Regions from separate parts of the Pantoea sp. SGAir0184 genome, predicted to be linked through region 1. Evidence: predicted binding sites of a transcription regulator. Region 1 holds the regulator's gene; each other region holds the start of a gene.
The links. Region 1 encodes CRP, which controls carbon source genes, mostly activating them, when cyclic AMP is high. Its sites were predicted from a motif close to ATGTGANNNNNNTCACAT; they were not measured.

Region 1 (4,782 bases):
GCCAGAAGCTGGACGTGGGCTTTTCACGCTTTTATCAGCACTACCTGCTGACCCAGCTGAAGAAAAACGCCACGCGCAAACTGCGCGCCTGGCCGGGCACGCTGCCGGTCGATCTGACGCAGCTGCGCGCCTTCCGCCGGCTGCGTGAGTTTGATGATGCGATTACCGCCCGCGCCCACGGGTTTATTGATGCGCGCGACTATTATCAGCGCGCCAGCGCCATGCCATTGCTGACCGGCGTGCGCAAGCCGCTGCTGATCATCCATGCTAAAGACGATCCCTTCATGACCGATGCGGTGATCCCGCAGCCGCAGCAGTTGTCTGCCACAATTGAGTATCAGCTGACGCAGCAAGGCGGTCACGTCGGCTTCGTGGGCGGCAGCCTGCTGCGACCCAAAATGTGGCTGGAGCAGCGCGTGCCGGACTGGCTCTCAACTTATCTGGATATGTAACTGTGATTATTCCCTGGCAAGAACTCGACCCGACAACGCTGGAAAACCTGATAGAAAGTTTTGTGCTGCGTGAAGGCACCGATTATGGCGAGCAGGAGCGCAGCCTGACGCAGAAAGTGGCCGACGTGCGCCGCCAGCTTGAGCAGGGCGAAGTGGTACTGGTGTGGTCAGAATTGCATGAATCGGTCAATATTATGCCGCGGCGGGAATTTCGCGGCTGATGCGTCAGGCGGCAATTCGTGGTAACAATGCTCATCGCCGGACTTCACAGGGAGCGCTGTTATGTCAGCCAGGCATCCAGTCATAGCCGTTACCGGTTCCAGCGGCGCCGGAACCACCACCACCAGTCTCGCCTTCCGTAAAATTTTCCAGCAGCTGGATCTGCACGCGGCGGAAATAGAAGGCGACAGTTTCCATCGCTATACCCGTCCGGAAATGGACATGGCGATTCGTAAGGCGCGCGACCTCGGGCGTCACATCAGCTACTTTGGCCCGGAAGCCAACGACTTCGGCCTGCTGGAGCAGACTTTCCGCGACTATGGCCAGAGCGGACTCGGCCAGTCGCGCAAATATCTGCACACCTACGATGAAGCGGTGCCGTGGAATCAGGTGCCGGGCACGTTTACGCCCTGGCAGCCGCTGCCGGAAAACACCGATGTGCTGTTCTATGAAGGCCTGCACGGCGGCGTGGTGACGCAGCAACATAACGTGGCTGAACACGTCGATCTGCTGGTTGGCGTGGTACCGATTGTTAATCTGGAGTGGATTCAGAAACTGGTGCGCGACACCAGCGAGCGCGGCCATTCGCGCGAAGCGGTGATGGATTCGGTGGTGCGTTCGATGGAAGATTACATCAACTACATCACGCCGCAGTTTTCCCGCACGCACCTCAACTTCCAGCGCGTGCCGACCGTGGATACCTCGAACCCGTTTGCCGCGCGTGAGATTCCGTCGCTGGATGAGAGCTTTGTGGTGATCCATTTTCGCGGCCTGGAGGGCATCGCTTTTCCTTATTTACTGGCGATGATCCAGGGCTCGTTTATTTCCCACATGAATACGCTGGTGGTGCCGGGCGGCAAGATGGGACTGGCGATGGAGTTGATCATGACGCCGCTGGTGCAGCGGTTGATTGAAGGAAAACGTATTGAATAGCGCAGGCTAACGCGCCAGTTTCGCCGGGAGGAACTGAGATCGGGAGCGCAGGGCCGCGCTCCCGGCTGGATTACAGCTCCACCACTTCGTAGCTGTGCGTTATCTCGACGCCCTTGCCCAGCATGATCGCGACCGAGCAGTACTTCTCCGCGGACAGATCCACCGCGCGCGCCACCGCTTTATCGCTCAGCGCTTTGCCGCTGACAATAAAATGCAGATTGATATGCGTAAAAATGCGTGGCGCTTCTTCGCGGCGTTCCGAGGTCAGTTTGACTTCACAATCGGCGACATCGTTGCGCCCCTTTTGCAGAATCGACACCACGTCAATCGCGCTGCAGCCGCCCGCAGCCATCAACACCATCTCCATCGGGCTGGGCGCTTTATCACCGGAATTGCCGTCCATTAATACCTGATGACCGGATGAGGATTCTCCGAGAAAGGTCAGCCCTTCCACCCATTTCACTCGTGCCTGCATTATTCTTTCTCCTGAAGCGGCGGTTTTGCCGCCAGAGTACGCTTTCACCTGACAAACAGCAATGCAGACGCATCCCCCACCTGCTGAAGCGAGACAACAGGAGACAGGTTGCAAAAGCTATGCTACAAACAGTGCTGAAAATATTTTCGTCACGAAAGACGAAAGCGGGACGAATCAAAAGCATCGCTTACGAATCCACCCCCGAATAACTGTCCCTCACGGGAAACGCTGGACGATTTCACCGCCTGACAGGGAAAACTGCCCCCTGTATTTTGGGCACGATTACAACAGAGGATAATAGCGAATGGTTCTCGGCAAACCGCAAACAGACCCTACACTCGAATGGTTCCTGTCCCATTGCCATATTCACAAATATCCATCCAAAAGCACCCTCATCCATCAGGGTGAGAAAGCGGAAACGCTGTACTACATCGTGAAAGGTTCCGTCGCGGTACTGATTAAAGATGAAGAAGGCAAAGAGATGATACTCTCCTACCTCAATCAGGGGGATTTCATCGGTGAGCTCGGCCTGTTTGAAGAGGGCCAGGAGCGTAGCGCCTGGGTACGTGCGAAAACCGCCTGCGAAGTGGCTGAAATTTCCTACAAAAAATTCCGTCAGCTGATTCAGGTCAATCCGGATATTTTAATGCGCCTGTCGGCGCAGATGGCGCGTCGCCTGCAGGTAACATCTGAAAAAGTCGGCAACCTTGCCTTCCTCGATGTGACCGGCCGTATCGCGCAAACGCTGCTCAACCTGGCGAAACAGCCTGATGCCATGACCCACCCGGACGGTATGCAGATCAAAATCACCCGTCAGGAGATTGGTCAGATCGTGGGCTGCTCACGCGAAACCGTGGGTCGTATCCTGAAAATGCTGGAAGATCAGAACCTGATCTCTGCACACGGCAAAACCATCGTCGTTTACGGCACCCGCTGATTTCTTCTCACCTACGGCGTGATGGCAACATCGCGCCGTTTCTGTTTACGATGAGCTGATGTGGCGTCGAATCATCTATCATCCGGAAGTTAACTATGCGCTGCGGCAAACGCTGGTGCTGTGCCTGCCTGTGGCGCTCGGCTGGCTGTTTGGCGATCTGCAAAAAGGGCTGCTGTTCTCCCTGGTGCCGGCCTGCTGCAACATCGCCGGTCTGGATACGCCACACAAGCGGTTCTTCAAACGGCTGATTGTCGGCGGCGCACTGTTCGCCAGCGGCAGTTTTCTGATTCAGTACCTCACGGCTTACGCTGTGCCGCTGCCGCTGATTCTGCTGGTGTTGCCGCTGTTGGTGGGCGTGACCGGTGAAATCAGCCCGCTGCATGGTCGTTTGCTGCCCGGCACGCTGATCGCCGCCATCTTTACCTTAAGCCTCGTCGGCCGTATGCCGATGTGGGTCCCGCCGCTGCTGTATATCGGCGGGACGCTGTGGTACGGGCTGTTTAACTGGTTCTGGTTCTGGCTGTGGAAAGAGCAGCCGATGCGCGAGACCCTCAGCCTGCTGTACCGCGAGCTGGCCGATTACTGCGACGCCAAATACACCCTGCTGACGCAGCTGACCGATCCGGAAAAAGCGCTGCCGCCGCTACTGGCGCGCCAGCAGAAAGCGGTCGATCTGATCACCACCTGCTACCAGCAGATGCATATGCTGTCCGCCAGCCGTGATAACAGCCATAAACGCCTGACGCGCGCTTTCCAGGTCGCGCTCGATCTGCAGGAACATATCTCGGTCAGCCTGCACCAGCCGGAAGAGGTGCAAAAGCTGGTGGAGCAGAGCCACGCCGAGGCGGTGATCCGCTGGAACGCGAAAATCATTTCGGCACGGCTGCGCGTGCTGGCCGATGCCATTCTCTATCACCAGCTGCCGGAACGCTTCCACATGGAGAAGCCGCTCGGCGCGCTGGAGAAAATTGCCCGGCAGCACCCGGATAATCCGGTCGGTAATTTCTGCCTCTACCATTTCAGCCGCATCGCCCGCGTGCTGCGCACGCAGAAGCCACTGTACACCCGCGACCTGATGGCCGATCGCCAGCGCCGCCTGCCGCTGCTGCCGGCGCTGCGCAGCTACCTGTCGCTGAAATCTGCCGCGCTGCGGACGGCGGCGCGCTTCGCGGTGATGCTAATGTTCGGCAGCGCGCTGGCGCTGTTCTTCAATATTCCCAAGCCTTACTGGATTCTGATGACCATCATGTTTGTCAGCCAGAACGGCTACAGCGCCACGCGCGTGCGCATTCAGCACCGGGCGCTCGGCACCTTCGCCGGCTTGCTGATCGCCGCGGCGTCGCTGCGCTTTGCTGTTCCGGAGTCGATTGCCCTGCTGACCATGCTGGTCATCACGCTCGCCAGCTATCTGATCACGCGTAAATATTATGGCTGGTCGATGATTGGCTTTACGGTGACGGCGGTGTATTCGCTGCAGCTGCTGTCACTGAATGGCGCGCAGTTCCTGCTGCCACGCATGATGGATACGCTGATGGGCTGCCTGATTGCCTTCGCCGGTATGATCTGGCTATGGCCGCAGTGGCAGAGCGGGCTGCTGCGCAATAATGCGCACGATGCGCTGGAGGCTTATCAGGAGGCGCTGCGCCTGCTGCTCGGTCCGGAGCAGGCGCCGGAGAAGCTGGCGTATCAGCGCGTCAAGGTTAACCAGGCGCACAACGCGCTGTTTAACTCGCTCAACCAGGCGTCCACCGAACCGGGCTTTAACT
Region 2 (4,782 bases), 800 kb from region 1:
TCAGATTTAAAAGTTGGCGACTGCGGCGATGACTGCCAGTGGCGCGTTTACACCCGTCCCGGCGAGCTGGGCAGTGAGATCGGCAATATTCAGGTGCTGCACAACGTCGGCTATATGAAGAGCTTGATGGTGAAACGCGTACTCTCCGCCATCATTCCGCTCATCCTGATGATGCCGCTGTCGCTGCTGGTGATCTGGCTGGTGGTGCGGGCCATTACGCGCGATCTGCGCGTGGCGTCGCGCCAGATTGCGGCGCAGGAAACCCTGCATCCGCACAGCGTGTCGCCGGACGGTCTGCCGGACGAAGTGCTGCCGCTGGTCGATGCTTATAACTCGCTACTGGATAAACTACGCGCGGCCTGGTCGTCACAACGCCAGTTCCTTGAGGATGCCGCGCATGAACTGCGCACGCCGGTCACCGCCGTCACGTTACAGCTGGAGAACCTGCGTCAGCACATCCTGCCGGGCGAAGCCAGCCGCCAGTTTGATCAGCTGGAAGCGGGCGTCACGCGCACGCGCCATCTGGTGACGCAGTTGCTGAATATTTCACGCCAGGAGGATCAGTCCGTGGTCGCCAGCGTCGAGACCATTGAGCTTGATGACCTGCTGAAGGAGAGCATTGAGCAGCTGATGGTGGTGGCTGACAAGCGCGGCATTGATATCGGCTTCAACGGCACCGCGCACTATCGTCTGCACGCCAGCCGCTCCGATCTGCGCAGCCTGTTTGATAACCTGATCGGCAACGCCATGCTGCACACGCCGGAAGGCAGCCTGGTGGATGTGCTGCTGCATCGCGTCGGTCATCATACGGTAGTGGATATTGTCGATAACGGCCCCGGCATGCCGGAGTCGTTTATTGAGCGCGCCTTCGATCGCTTTACCCGCTCGCCGGATGTCCAGGCGCAGGGCAGCGGCTTGGGATTGTCGATCGTGCGCAGCGTGGCGCAAAAGCATCAGATGCAGGTGGCTCTGTCGAATTGCCTGAACCCGCAGGGTGAAGTGTGTGGCCTGCAGGTGCGCGTTACCCTACCCTGACGTCTTCCCTCCTCCGGCGCGATAATCCGCGCCGGCTATTTTCTTCTCCCGCCAGTTCTCTGCGTATCCCGACAACGTAAACGGTTGCGGGGTTCCGTTCGTTACACGGCCTTTATGTGATCAACCTCACATATTTACTGAATCGAAATGCAACACTTTTTGACAAACGTGATCAAAATCTATTTTCTATCGCTCTGTTACAGGCACATTACGCGGGCCTGAAAATCCGGCGCGTCAGACCGGCGACAACAGCACACTGCCCATCCCCTGGGATCGATTTCACCCGATCGCAGCATTTGCGCGGCGATCACGAGCAAGTGGTTAAAAAATAATGAAATTTAAAACACTGATAGCAGGGGCCTTACTGGCCAGTAGCTGGACCGGCGCCGCACAGGCGGCGGAAAGCGATCCGCAGTACCTTTCTGACTGGTGGCATCAGAGCGTGAACGTGGTAGGCAGTTATCACACCCGCTTCGGACCCCAGTTCAACAATGATGTGTATCTCGAATACGAAGCCTTTACTAAAAAGGACTGGTTTGATTTCTACGGCTACCTTGACCTGACCAACTTCTTTGGCGTGGGTAACAGCAATGCCAACGGTATTTTTGACCACGGTTCGCCGATGTTCATGGAAATTGAGCCACGCTTCTCCATCGATAAGCTGACCGGCACCAGCCTGGCATTCGGACCGTTCAAAGAGTGGTACTTCGCAAACAACTACATCTACGACATGGGTCGCAACAGCGATAGCCGTCAGAACACCTGGTACATGGGTCTGGGTACTGACATCGATACCCATAGCGATATCGGCCTGTCACTGAACGTGTACGCGAAATACCAGTGGGAAAACTACGGCGCGGCGAATGAAAATAGCTGGGATGGTTATCGCTTCAAGGTGAAATACTTTGTACCGATTACCGACCTGTGGGGCGGCAAGCTGAGCTATATCGGCTTCACCAACTTTGACTGGGGTTCCGATCTGCGTGACAAGTCTGACCGCTCGCGCACCAGCAACTCGATTGCTTCCAGCCACATTCTGTCGCTGAACTACGATCACTGGCATGTCTCTACCGTGGCGCGTTACTTCCACAATGGCGGCCAGTGGGCTGATGGTCAGGAGCTAAACTTCGGCAACGGTCCGTTTGAAGTGAAATCAACCGGCTGGGGTTACTACCTGGTGGTGGGTTACAACTTCTAAACCGCTTCCGGCGTGGCCGCTTACCATCGCGGCCACGCCAGTCTGTTACGCCTGTGGCTTCACCACGTTGATGCGCCATGGGATGCCAAACTTATCGATAAACATCCCGAAGCCGTTCGACCAGAAGGTTTTCTGCCATTCAGTGGTCACTTTGCCGCCCGCAGAGAGCTTATCAAACCAGGCTTTACCCTCCGCTTCATCTGGCGTGGCCAGGCTCACCGCATAACCGGCATGTTCGGACGCCGGTGGCTGAGCGGTATTGCCATCACTCAGCATCAGCTCGCCCTGACCAATGCGCAGATGCGCATGCATAATCTTTTCCGGCGGTAGCGGCGGCGCCGACCGATCGCCCACCTGTTCGCCCTGCTCCGGCATATCGCCAAACGTCATTTTTTGCAGAATTTCACCGCCGGTGGCTTCCAGATAGAAGGCAATTGCTTCTTCACAGCGGCCGTAGAGAAATAAATAAGGACTCACCTGCATCGTAACCTCCGTTGAGAGTGCGTAAACGCGTGTCGTACACCTAAAGTGTAGACGATGCAGTTTTTCGCCCGTCACGGCTGGCAGTAGCGGCGGAACAGCTGCGCCATGTAAGCGCTCATCGGCGTCAGCGCGGTGTCTTTACGCTGAATTAGATAAAAGGTGGCTTTCGGCAGCGGATCGTCGAGATCCAGCGCGATCAGCTGCCCGCCGTGCGTAGGGTCTTCAATCACGTCGCGCGAAATGATGCTGACAAAATCACTCTTCGCCACCAGGCTGGTGCAGGCCATAAAGGTCTCGCAGGTCACCGCGATTTTGGGTGCCATGCCGCGCTCACCGAACAGGTCATGCAGCAGTCGGTAATAACTGCCCTGCGGCGTCGGCATGGTCCAGTCGCAATGTTGCAACTCGGCCAGCGAGCGCGCATGCGCCATCGGATGCCCTTTACGCATCACCACCTGATACTCGCGCTGCATCAGCCGCTCGAAAATCAGCTCCTGATCGAAGTGATGCCGGTCGTAGGTATTGATGGTGAAATCCAGCGCGCCCTGACGCAGTTCATGCACCATCGACACCAGCTGGCCCTCAACGATACGCACTTTCACCAGTGGATACTCACGATGAAACTGGGTTATCACCTGCGGCATCACGGTACGCGCAATGCTGCCGCCCACCCCAATATTCACTTTGCCACCGGCCAGACCGAGCCGCTGCTGGATATCCTCCTGCGCCACACGCAGTTCCTCCAGCACCAGACAGGCATGACGAAAAAAGGTTTCACCGACATCGGTCAGCATCACGCCCTGCTGACGACGCTCGAACAGGCGCGCGCCCAGCACCAGCTCCAGTTCCTGAATCGCTTTGGTTAACGCCGGCTGTGACAGGCCCGACAGCCGGCTGGCGGCGCGAATACTGCCCTGGCGCGCCACGTCAACAAAGGCGCGCAGCTGATGAAGTTTGAGATTGGCCGCCATGATCAGGTGATAACCGTTGTCTATCGGTCACAAGATATTCGCATCTTATGCGCCTTAATACCATTGTGTAGATTCGGTTGAATGCATAAAAAACCAACACTAAGGAACAGCCGATGAACACCCTTTCCGACCTCGTCAACGCGCGGATACCGCAGATGCAGACATGGCGCCGCGACCTGCACCAGTATGCTGAATCCGGCTGGCTGGAGTTCCGCACCGCCACGCTGGTGGCGGAAGAGCTGCATCGTCTTGGTTATCAGCTGCAGCTGGGCCGTGAGGTGATTGATGCCGATGCGCGCATGGGTCTGCCGTCTGCTGAAGTGCTGGCGCAGCAGGAAGCGCGGGCGCTGCAGCAGGGCGCATTGCCACAATGGCTGCCCCACTTCTCCGGCGGTTTCTGCGGCGTGGTGGCAACGCTGGACACCGGACGTCCCGGTCCGGTGATGGGCTTTCGTGTTGATATGGACGCGCTCGACCAGACGGAAAGCGCCGCCGCCGATCACCTGCCGACGCGCGAAGGCTTCGCCTCGTGCAATCCCGGCATGATGCACGCCTGCGGCCACGACGGTCACACCACCATAGGTCTGGCGCTGGCGGGCGTGCTGATGGCGATGAAGCACCAGCTGAGCGGTCGCATAAAACTCATTTTTCAGCCGGCCGAAGAAGGCGTACGCGGTGCCAAAGCCATGGTGGCCGCGGGCGTACTTGATGATGTCGATCTGTTCACCGCCATTCACCTTGGAACCGGCGTGCCGCCGGGCGAGATCGTCTGCGGCAGCGACAGCTTTCTCGCCACGACCAAGCTGGACGTGCGTTTTACCGGGGTCGGCGCGCATGCCGGTGGCAAACCGGAAGAGGGACGCAACGCGCTGCTGGCGGCGGCGCAGGCCACGCTGGCGCTGCACACTCTGCCGCAGCACAGCGGCGGCGTGGCGCGCGTTAACGTTGGTGTCTTACAGGCCGGCAGCGGACGCAACGTAGTGCCGGATGTTGCGCTGATGAAGGTGGAAACGCGCGGCGCGAGTAATCAGGTCAACGACGATATCTATCAACAGGCGCTGCGCGTGATTGCCGGTGCCGCGGCGATGTACGGCG
Region 3 (4,782 bases), 660 kb from region 1:
CCCGGCAGCACGCCGCCTTTCAGTTTGAAATCTTTGAAGCCGTACCTGTCCTGCGCCGCTTCGGCTAAGCGCACCACCGCGTCTGGCGTCAGCGCCTCCTGATGGCGCAGGTGATACCAGTCGTGACCGGCCGCGTCGCCGCTCTGATACGGCAAATCAGTTTTACGCCGATCGCCAATGTAAAACAGGTAGCCCAGCACCGTGACCTCATCGCGCTGCTGACCCGGCCCCAGCAGTTCGGCCACTGGCACGCCGAGGCACTGGCCGAGCAGGTCGAGCAGCGCCGCTTCCAGCGCCGCCACCGCATTGACCCGCAGCTCAAACGTCCAGGCGCCGTTGCCGAAGGTATCGAAATCCGCCGACTGGTTACCTTTGTGCACCTGCTGCACCAGCCGGTTCATGCGCGCCACCTGCTGCCCTTTCACCTGCGGTATTGCCGCGACCAGCGTCTCATAGATGGTTTCACCGCCCGGCGCTTCGCCGACGCCGGTGTGGCCGGCGCTGTCGGTCAGCACCACGATATTGCGGGTGAAGCAGGCGCTGTGCGCGCCGCCGATGTTGAGCAGCATGCTGTCGTAACCCGCCACCGGAACCACCTGCATGTCGGTAATCACCGGGGAACTTTGCGTATTCATATTCGGTTCCTTATGACCGGGGTTTGAGTTCGACACGTTTGATATCGCCGGTTATCACCAGGAAGCTGAACGCCGCCACAAACGCATGGATGCCGACATAAATCAGCGCCCCTTCAAACGAACCGCTGGTGGCGATGATGTAACCAATGGCAATCGGCGTGACGATGCCAGAGAAGTTACCGAACATATTGAACAGACCGCCGCTCAGGCCGCTGATCTCTTTGGGTGCGGTATCGGCCATCACCGCCCAGCCCAGCGCGCCAATGCCTTTACCAAAGAACGCCAGCGCCATAAACAGCACCACCACCCATTCGGTTTCGGTGTAGTTACACATCACCATGCTGATGGAGAGCAGCATACCGATGACAATCGGGGTTTTACGCGCGATGTTCAGCGAGCCGGTTTTACGCATCAGATAATCTGAAATCACGCCGCCCAGCACGCCGCCGAGGAAGCCGCAGATGGCGGGAATCGAGGCGATCATGCCGGCTTTAAGAATCGACATGCCGCGCGCCTGCACCAGATACACCGGGAACCAGGTAATAAAGAAGTAGGTCAGGGCATTAACGCAGTACTGACCGAGATAGATCCCCCACATCATGCGGGTGGAGAGCAGTTGCTTAATTTGGAACCATTTCTCATCCCAGCTCACTTTACGCTCGGCTTTCTTCGCATCCATGTTGATCAGCGCACCGCCCTGCTCCATGTACTCCAGCTCGGCTTTGTTCACGCCAGGGTGATCGTTCGGGTCATGAATCACTTTCAGCCAGATAAAGCTGAGAATGATGCCCAGCCCGCCCATGAACCAGAACACGTGCGCCCAGCCCACCTCGGCCACCAGCCAGCCCATGATTGGTGCGAAAATCACCGTGGCGAAGTACTGGGCGGAGTTAAAGATGGCGACGGCGGTACCGCGCTCCTGCGCCGGGAACCAGGCAGCAACAATACGGCTGTTACCCGGGAAAGATGGCGCTTCCGCCAGTCCCACCATGAAGCGCAGCAGGAACAGCGACACCACAATGCCGAAGCCGCTAAAGATGTCGACGAAGCCCTGCAACAGGGTAAACAGCGACCACAGGAAGATGCTCCAGAAATAGACGCGTTTGGAGCCGAAGCGGTCCAGCAGCCAGCCGCCAGGAATCTGACCGATAACGTACGCCCACGAGAAGGCGGAGAAGATGTAGCCGAGGCCGACGGAATCGAGACCGATCTCCTTCGACATCGCCGAACCGGCAATCGAAATGGTGGCCCGGTCACCGTAGTTGAACGAGGTGACGATAAATAACATCACCACAATCCAGTAACGGGCGTTGGTGCGCTTCTGCACCGCTGCCGCTGTCTGGCTGTAACTATTCATGATGCACTCCTGAAATATAGCGAACGCTACATTCACTCTGACTGCATACACATCGCGTTGGGTATCAGAATGATGTTGGGTTAAACACGGCGATTGTTGTTATGGCAAAACGATGATGCGTCGTGACGAATAACCAAACGTTGAAGAACGGCAATCAGTATAGGAACAGCATCGCCGCGAAACACTGGAGGAACGCCCGAGGATAATCCCCAATCCGGCACAATTTTGTGGCATTTGCCCATAACGCTGCGGCGTGGCTCACGGAACCCGCCATCCAGCCGCCAGATTGCTGTAAAAGTGAACAGCAAGCGTACGCTTTGTGAGGCTCTTCACTTGCGTTTGGTAAAACGAACCAAACTGCGCGCCGATCGCGGCACAAAGCCAGTCAGTTGCACAATGCGTGGGCCAATACCCCTGCTTATACTGAGGCTGGCAAATAACGATGATGTGACGGACGTGATTTCAACCGCACCGCTATGACCGGTGCGACGAACCGGAAGGTGAGCAATGAACCGACCTCTGACAGACAAACCGCGCTACATTAAAGTGCACGACGCCGATAACGTGGCGATAGTGGTCAACGATCAGGGATTGCCCGCAGGCAGCCGCTTTGATGACGGTCTGCAACTGACTGAGCATGTGCCGCAGGGGCACAAAGTGGCGCTGAGCGATATCGCCCTGCATGGCGACATCGTGCGTTACGGTGAAGTGATTGGCACAGCGCTGCGCCCGATTGCGCGCGGCAGCTGGATTGAGGAGTCACTGGTGGCGCTGCCCGCCGCCCCACCTCTGGCCAGCCTGCCGCTGGCAACCAACGTGCCGCCGCCCCTGCCGCCGCTGGAAGGATACACCTTTGAAGGCTATCGCAACGCCGACGGCAGCGTCGGCACGCGCAATCTGCTCGGCATCACCACCAGCGTGCACTGCGTGGCGGGCGTGGTGGATTACGTGGTGCAGCTGATTGAGCGCGATCTGCTGCCGCGCTACAGCAACGTCGACGGCGTGGTGGCGCTCAACCATTTATATGGCTGCGGCGTGGCGATCAACGCACCGGCGGCGGTGGTGCCCATTCGCACCATTCACAACCTTGCACTGAATCCTAATTTTGGCGGCGAAGTGATGGTGGTGAGCCTCGGCTGCGAGAAATTACAGCCGGAGCGCCTGCTCACCGGTACACCGGACGTACAGGCCATTTCGCTGGATGAGCGCGATATCGTGCGCCTGCAGGATGAGCGTCACGTGGGCTTTGGCGCGATGGTCGATGAAATTCTGCAGGTGGCCGAGCGCCATCTGAAAAAACTCAATCAGCGTCAGCGCGAAACCTGTCCGGCGTCGGCGCTGGTAGTGGGTACCCAGTGCGGCGGCAGCGACGCGTTTTCCGGCGTGACGGCCAATCCGGCGGTTGGCTTTGCCTCGGATCTGCTGGTGCGTTGTGGTGCGACGGTGATGTTCTCGGAAGTGACCGAGGTGCGCGATGCGATCCATCTGCTGACGCCGCGTGTGGTAAACGAAGCGGTGGGCAAACGGCTGCTGGAGGAGATGGCGTGGTACGACGATTATCTGAGCCAGGGGCAAACCGACCGCAGCGCGAATCCGTCGCCGGGCAATAAAAAAGGCGGCCTGGCCAATGTGGTAGAAAAAGCGCTGGGCTCAATTGCCAAATCCGGCCGCAGCCCGATTGTCGAAGTGCTGTCACCCGGACAGCGCCCGACGCAGCGCGGGCTGATTTACGCCGCCACGCCGGCCAGCGATTTTGTCTGTGGCACCCAGCAGATGGCTTCCGGCATTACGCTGCAGGTGTTCACCACCGGGCGCGGCACGCCTTACGGCCTGGCGGCAATTCCGGTGATCAAAATGGCGACGCGCAGCGCGCTGGCGAACCGCTGGCACGATTTAATGGATATCAATGCCGGCACCATCGCGACGGGTGAAGAGAGTATTGAACAGGTCGGCTGGCGGCTGTTTGAGCTGATTCTGGATATCGCCAGCGGACGTAAACAGACGTGGTCAGATCGCTGGGGAATCCGTAATCAGCTGGCGGTATTCAATCCGGCACCGGTGACGTGATATGCAAAATTAACTTTCGGCGCGATCGGTTCCCTCTCCCGCCTGCGGGAGAGGGTTAGGGTGAGGGCCTGATTTACACCAGCTTACCCCAGCTCTCTACCCACGGCGTGGTCACTGACTCGGGCTCCGGATTTTCCGTCGCATCCACCAGCAGCACCTCGCCAATACGCTGCGCCTGCTGCTCCTGCAGCGTGGCATCAAAAGTCTTACCGGCCCCACAGAAGTGGTCGTAACTGCTGTCGCCTAAAGCGATTACGCCATAGCGCAGCTCAGGCTGATAGCCCAGCTCATCGCGCACCTGCACATACAGCCGCGCGATATTGTCCGGAAAATCGCCCTGCCCGGTGGTCGAGGTAATAATTAACGCGACCTCTTTGCTGTAAGCCTGCCAGTCGGCGAGTGACGGATCTTCAAACACCTTCACCTCATGCCCCTGCGCTTCCAGCACCGGCTGCGCCTCTTCGGCAACCAGCAGCGCGTTGCCATACACCGTACCTGTAAAAATGCCAATCTTTGCCATCTTGCAGCTCCTTTATTCTGTCGGCTTATCCTGGACTGCCTCAGCGGCAAACTCAACCCTCGGCACATCAGGCAACTGCTGCTGCCAGCCAAACGGGTGCAGCATCTGCTGCCAGACGCGATCCAGCCCGGCGCGAATCACCAGCGGTTCGCCGGTCACCGGATGCGTTAGCGTCAGCGCACTGGCGTGCAGCATCAGTCGAT
Region 4 (4,782 bases), 1.3 Mb from region 1:
CAGATTTTCTCGGGCATTCGCGCCGCTTATCCGGATCCGTCGGTGCTGGTGGGCAAGATGACCATCATCGTCGCTAACCTGGCGCCGCGCAAAATGCGTTTCGGCGTGTCCGAAGGCATGGTGCTGTCTGCCGGCCCTGGCGGCAAAGATCTGTTTGTGCTGTCAGTGGATAGCGGTGCCCAGCCGGGTATGCCGGTTAAGTAAGGGTTGGTGCGCTCTGGCCCTCACCCTAACCCTCTCCCGCCTGCGGGAGAGGGAACCGCTGAGTGCGGGGGTTGGGTTCAGAGCCAGACTTGCACATAGCAAAACCCCGCGCAAGACTACCCCCTCTCCCGCCTGCGGGAGAGGGCTGGGGTGAGGGGAAAACCGCACCGCGCTTATCGCGCCAACATCAGACAGCGATAAATCTCCGCCATTACCGCCTCAAATTCATTAAACTCCTGATGATTCCAGAAGCGCAGCTTTGTGCTGACAGTGGATAGCGGTGCCCAGCCGGGTATGCCGGTGAAGTAAAGGTCAGTGCGCGCTGCCCCTCACCCTAACCCTCTCCCGCTTACGGGAGAGGGAACCGTTAAGTGCGGGGTTTGGGTTCAGAGCCAGGCCTGCACATAGCAAAACCCCGCACAAGACTACCCCTCTCCCGCGTGCGGGAGAGGGAACTGCTGAGTGCGGGGTTTGGGTTTAGAGCCAGGCATGCACCTCGTTCGCTTGACTCACTCTCCCGCATTAAAAAGGGCCGAACAGCGCACGTTGTCACCCATGTATCAAACCTGCACATAGCAAAACCCCGCACAAGGCTACCCCCTCTCCCGCCTGCGGGAGAGGGCCGGGGTGAGGGGAAAACCGCACCGCACTCATTGCGCCAGCATCAGACAGCGATAAATCTCCGCCATCACCACCTCAAACTCATTAAATACCTGATGATTCCAGAAGCGAATTACGCGCCAGCCGCAGCGCTGTAAATACGCCGTGCGCCGGGCATCGTAAGCCTGATCTTCAGGCGTATTGTGCTGTCCACCATCCAGTTCCACGATCAGCGATTGCTCAACGCAGGCAAAATCAACGATGTACCCTCCAACTGGATGCTGGCGGCGAAACTTCGCGCCACACACATTTCGGTTGCGTAAATAGCGCCATAGTTTTTGCTCCGCTTGCGGCATCGCCTTTCGCAGCGCGCGCTGCGGTTGGACGGTGTGGTTCATCGCTGCTCCTTCGCTCTGGCCACCAGCTTACGCCGCTTTACTCAGCTTCAAAGCAGAGGTGTTGAAATCCTGAATCTGCATTCCAGTGTGATCGCTAGCACGCTAAGCGCTTAATGCGTATGATGAAGCGCCACGAAAACAGGAGCCTGACATGCCCACCGTGCTATCTGCCTGCTGGCGCTATCTGCGCGCCTTTGCCATCGTCTATGCCGCGCTGTACGCCGGCAACGGCCTTGCTGCCTTGCTGCCATTTACCATTCCTGGCAGCATCCTTGGCATGCTGTTGCTGTTTGCCCTGCTGGCGCTGCAGATTATCCCGGTAACGTGGGTGAAACCCGGCTGTCAGCTGTTGATCCGCTACATGGCGCTGCTGTTTGTACCGATCAGCGTTGGCGTGATGGGCTACACCGATATCCTCAGCGCACAGTTTGGCCCGATTGTCGTCTCCTGTATGGTCAGCACCCTGCTGGTGTTGCTGATTGTCGGCCTGAGCGCCGAGCGCCTGCAGCGTCCGAAGGAGTCCGGCCATGAGTGACGCCTGGTGGTCACTGCCACTTACTGTGGTGGCGTATCTGCTGGCACGCCGTCTGGCAGCCAGAATCAACCTCTCCATCGTGAATCCGCTGCTGGTGGCCATGGCGATCATTATTCCACTGCTGCTGCTGACGCACCTGCCCTACGCGCGCTATTTTGCTGGCAGCGCGCTGCTTAATCAGCTGCTACAGCCCGCCGTGGTGGCGCTGGCGCTGCCGTTGTATGAGCAAATGCACCAGATTCGCGCGCGCTGGAAAACCATCATCAGCGTCTGTTTTATCGGCAGCATTACCGCCATGGTGTCCGGCACGGCGATCGCGCTGTGGATGGGGGCGACGCCGGAAATCGCAGCCACCATCCTGCCGAAGTCGGTGACCACGCCCATCGCCATGGCAGTGTCGGGCTCGCTACACGGTATTCCCGCCATCAGCGCCATTTGCGTGTTGATTGCTGGCGTGCTGGGCGCGGTGTTTGGTCACATGCTGCTGAATCTGTTTAAAGTGCGCAGCAAGTCATCACGCGGGCTGGCGATTGGCAACGCGTCACATGCGCTCGGCACCGCGCGCGCCGCGGAGATTGACTATCAGGAAGGCGCCTTCAGTTCACTGGCGCTGGTAATCTGCGGCATCATCACCTCGTTACTGGCGCCTTTCATTTTTCCTTTGCTGATGCGCTTACTGGGGTAAAACTTGCGAGAGATCTCGCAAAGTTGAAACAAGCCAATCAGCTTGCATTGTCATAGCGACATGGATCACATATAAACCTTGAGGCGGCGCTCCGCCGCTGACGAGTTAATGAGGCCATAACATCATGCATGCACGATTCACTTCCGCTTTCTCTGCCCTGCCCGCTGCGCTGCAGAGCGCGCTTCAGCCGCTGCTGGACGCTGCTGAATTTCATGGCGTGCTGCGACCGCAGGAAGTGGCTCAGCTGCAACAGGCAACCGGTCTGGATGATGATGCGCTGGCACTCGCACTGCTGCCGATTGCCGCCTGTTGTGCCGTGGCACCGGTTTCGCACTTTAACGTGGGCGCTATTGCGCGCGGCATCAGTGGCCACTGGTATTTCGGTGCCAACATGGAGTTTTTACATGCGCCGCTGCAGCAAACGGTCCACGCCGAGCAGAGCGCAGTCACGCATGCCTGGCTGCGGGGCGAAGCGCAGCTGGCGACCATTACCGTCAACTACACGCCGTGCGGGCACTGCCGCCAGTTTATGAATGAACTGAATAGCGGTACGGCGATTCGCATCAGCCTGCCGGGCCGCGCGGTCAGCACGCTGGCCGACTATTTACCGGATGCCTTTGGCCCGGCCGATCTCAATATCAGCGAACGGCTGCTGACGCCGGTCGACCACGGTTTCCTGCCGCAGGGCGATGCGCTGCAGCAGGCCGCGATTGATGCCGCCAGCCGCAGCCATGCACCTTATAGCCAGAGTTATAGCGGCGTGGCGTTGCAGAGCCGCAGCGGCCAGATTTACACCGGGCGCTATGCCGAAAATGCCGCCTTTAACCCGAGCCTGCCGCCATTACAGGCCGCGCTGATTCTGATGAACATGCACAACGAAGCGCTGGAAGAGATTCAGCAGGCAGTGCTGGCAGAAAGCGCCGACGCCACGCTGAGCCAGTTTGATGCCACCCGCACCACCCTCGCCGCGCTCGGCTGCAGCAATTTCTCAGTTACTTTAGTTTCGAAACCAACAGTTTAGTGATCCTTTTACCGCTTTTGTGACCTTCTATTAACAAAAGCTGTACATCTGCAGGAATTTTCATAGGATCGGGCGCCAGAACTTCACAATAAACGGGTCTGGCGTTACCTTCTTGCTGGCGACACGTCAGAAAACACTGCAACCGGAGCAAACACTGCATGGAACTCGAGTACGAAAGTAAACGTCCGCTGTATATTCCTTACGCGGGTCCGATCCTGCTGGAATTTCCGCTGTTGAACAAAGGCAGCGCCTTCTCGCTGGAAGAACGTAACGAATTTAACCTCAATGGCCTGCTGCCAGACGCCGTAGAAACCATCGAAGAGCAGGCCGAGCGCGCCTGGCGTCAGTTCCTGGACTTCAAAAACAATAACGACAAGCACGTCTACCTGCGCAACATCCAGGACACCAACGAAACGCTATTCTATCGCCTGCTGGACAACCACCTGGAAGAGATGATGCCGATCATCTACACCCCAACGGTTGGCGCGGCGTGCGAGCACTTCTCTGAAATTTACCGTCGCGCGCGCGGGGTGTTTATCTCCTACAACAACCGCGACCGCATTGAAGACATGCTGCAAAACGCCACCAAGCAGAATGTCAAAGTCATCGTAGTCACCGACGGCGAGCGTATTCTCGGCCTCGGCGACCTGGGCATTGGCGGCATGGGCATTCCTATCGGTAAGCTGTCGCTGTACACCGCGTGCGGCGGCATCAGCCCGGCCTACACCCTGCCGGTGGTGCTGGATGTCGGTACCAATAATCAGCAACTGCTGAACGATCCGCTCTACATGGGCTGGCGCCATCCGCGCATCACCGGCGAAGAGTATGAAGCCTTCGTTGATGAATTCATTCAGGCGGTGAAGCGCCGCTGGCCAAACGTGCTGCTGCAGTTTGAAGATTTCGCGCAGAAAAACGCCATGCCGCTGCTGGAGCGTTACCGCGATGAGATTTGCTGCTTCAATGATGATATTCAGGGCACGGCCGCTGTCACGGTGGGCACGCTGATCGCCGCCAGCCGCGCCGCAGGCAGCCGTCTGTGCGAGCAGAAAGTGGTGTTCCTCGGTGCCGGTTCCGCCGGCTGCGGTATTGCCGAGCAGATCGTCGCACAGATGAAATCCGAAGGCCTGAGCGATGATGAAGCGCGCGCGCGCGTGATGATGGTAGACCGTTTCGGCCTGCTCACTGACAAATTGCCTAACCTGCTCGATTTCCAGAGCAAGCTGGTGCAGAAGAGCGACAATCTGAAAGACTGGGACGTCACCAGCGATTCGATTTCACTGCTCGACGTAGTGCGCAATGCCCAGCCGGATATCCTGATTGGCGTTTCCGGCCAGCCGGG

Region 2: the regulator CRP is predicted to act here: its motif matches at 1,150-1,167, upstream of C1N60_RS17855 (nucleoside-specific channel-forming protein Tsx).
Region 3: the regulator CRP is predicted to act here: its motif matches at 2,310-2,327, upstream of garD (galactarate dehydratase).
Region 4: the regulator CRP is predicted to act here: its motif matches at 2,476-2,493, upstream of cdd (cytidine deaminase).

Annotation. Positions count from the first base shown of each region.
Region 1 covers NZ_CP028050.1:315,125-319,906, reverse strand. The annotation lists gene C1N60_RS01415 (hydrolase) at 1-452, shown strand, start outside; gene C1N60_RS01410 (YheU family protein) at 455-673, shown strand; gene C1N60_RS01405 (phosphoribulokinase) at 735-1,604, shown strand; gene C1N60_RS01400 (OsmC family protein) at 1,675-2,079, opposite strand; gene crp (cAMP-activated global transcriptional regulator CRP) at 2,384-3,016, shown strand; gene C1N60_RS01390 (YccS/YhfK family putative transporter) at 3,075-4,782, shown strand, end outside.
Region 2 covers NZ_CP028050.1:3,755,549-3,760,330, forward strand. The annotation lists gene C1N60_RS17850 (sensor histidine kinase) at 1-1,035, shown strand, start outside; gene C1N60_RS17855 (nucleoside-specific channel-forming protein Tsx) at 1,367-2,233, shown strand; gene yjdN (VOC family metalloprotein YjdN) at 2,279-2,716, opposite strand; gene C1N60_RS17865 (LysR family transcriptional regulator) at 2,788-3,687, opposite strand; gene C1N60_RS17870 (amidohydrolase) at 3,801-4,782, shown strand, end outside.
Region 3 covers NZ_CP028050.1:971,068-975,849, reverse strand. The annotation lists gene C1N60_RS04390 (enolase C-terminal domain-like protein) at 1-635, opposite strand, end outside; gene C1N60_RS04385 (MFS transporter) at 646-1,992, opposite strand; gene garD (galactarate dehydratase) at 2,500-4,059, shown strand; gene C1N60_RS04375 (flavodoxin) at 4,133-4,579, opposite strand; gene truC (tRNA pseudouridine(65) synthase TruC) at 4,592-4,782, opposite strand, start outside.
Region 4 covers NZ_CP028050.1:1,569,683-1,574,464, reverse strand. The annotation lists gene metG (methionine--tRNA ligase) at 1-204, shown strand, start outside; gene C1N60_RS07275 (endonuclease domain-containing protein) at 855-1,202, opposite strand; gene C1N60_RS07270 (CidA/LrgA family protein) at 1,354-1,737, shown strand; gene C1N60_RS07265 (CidB/LrgB family autolysis modulator) at 1,730-2,422, shown strand; gene cdd (cytidine deaminase) at 2,547-3,443, shown strand; gene C1N60_RS07255 (NAD-dependent malic enzyme) at 3,602-4,782, shown strand, end outside.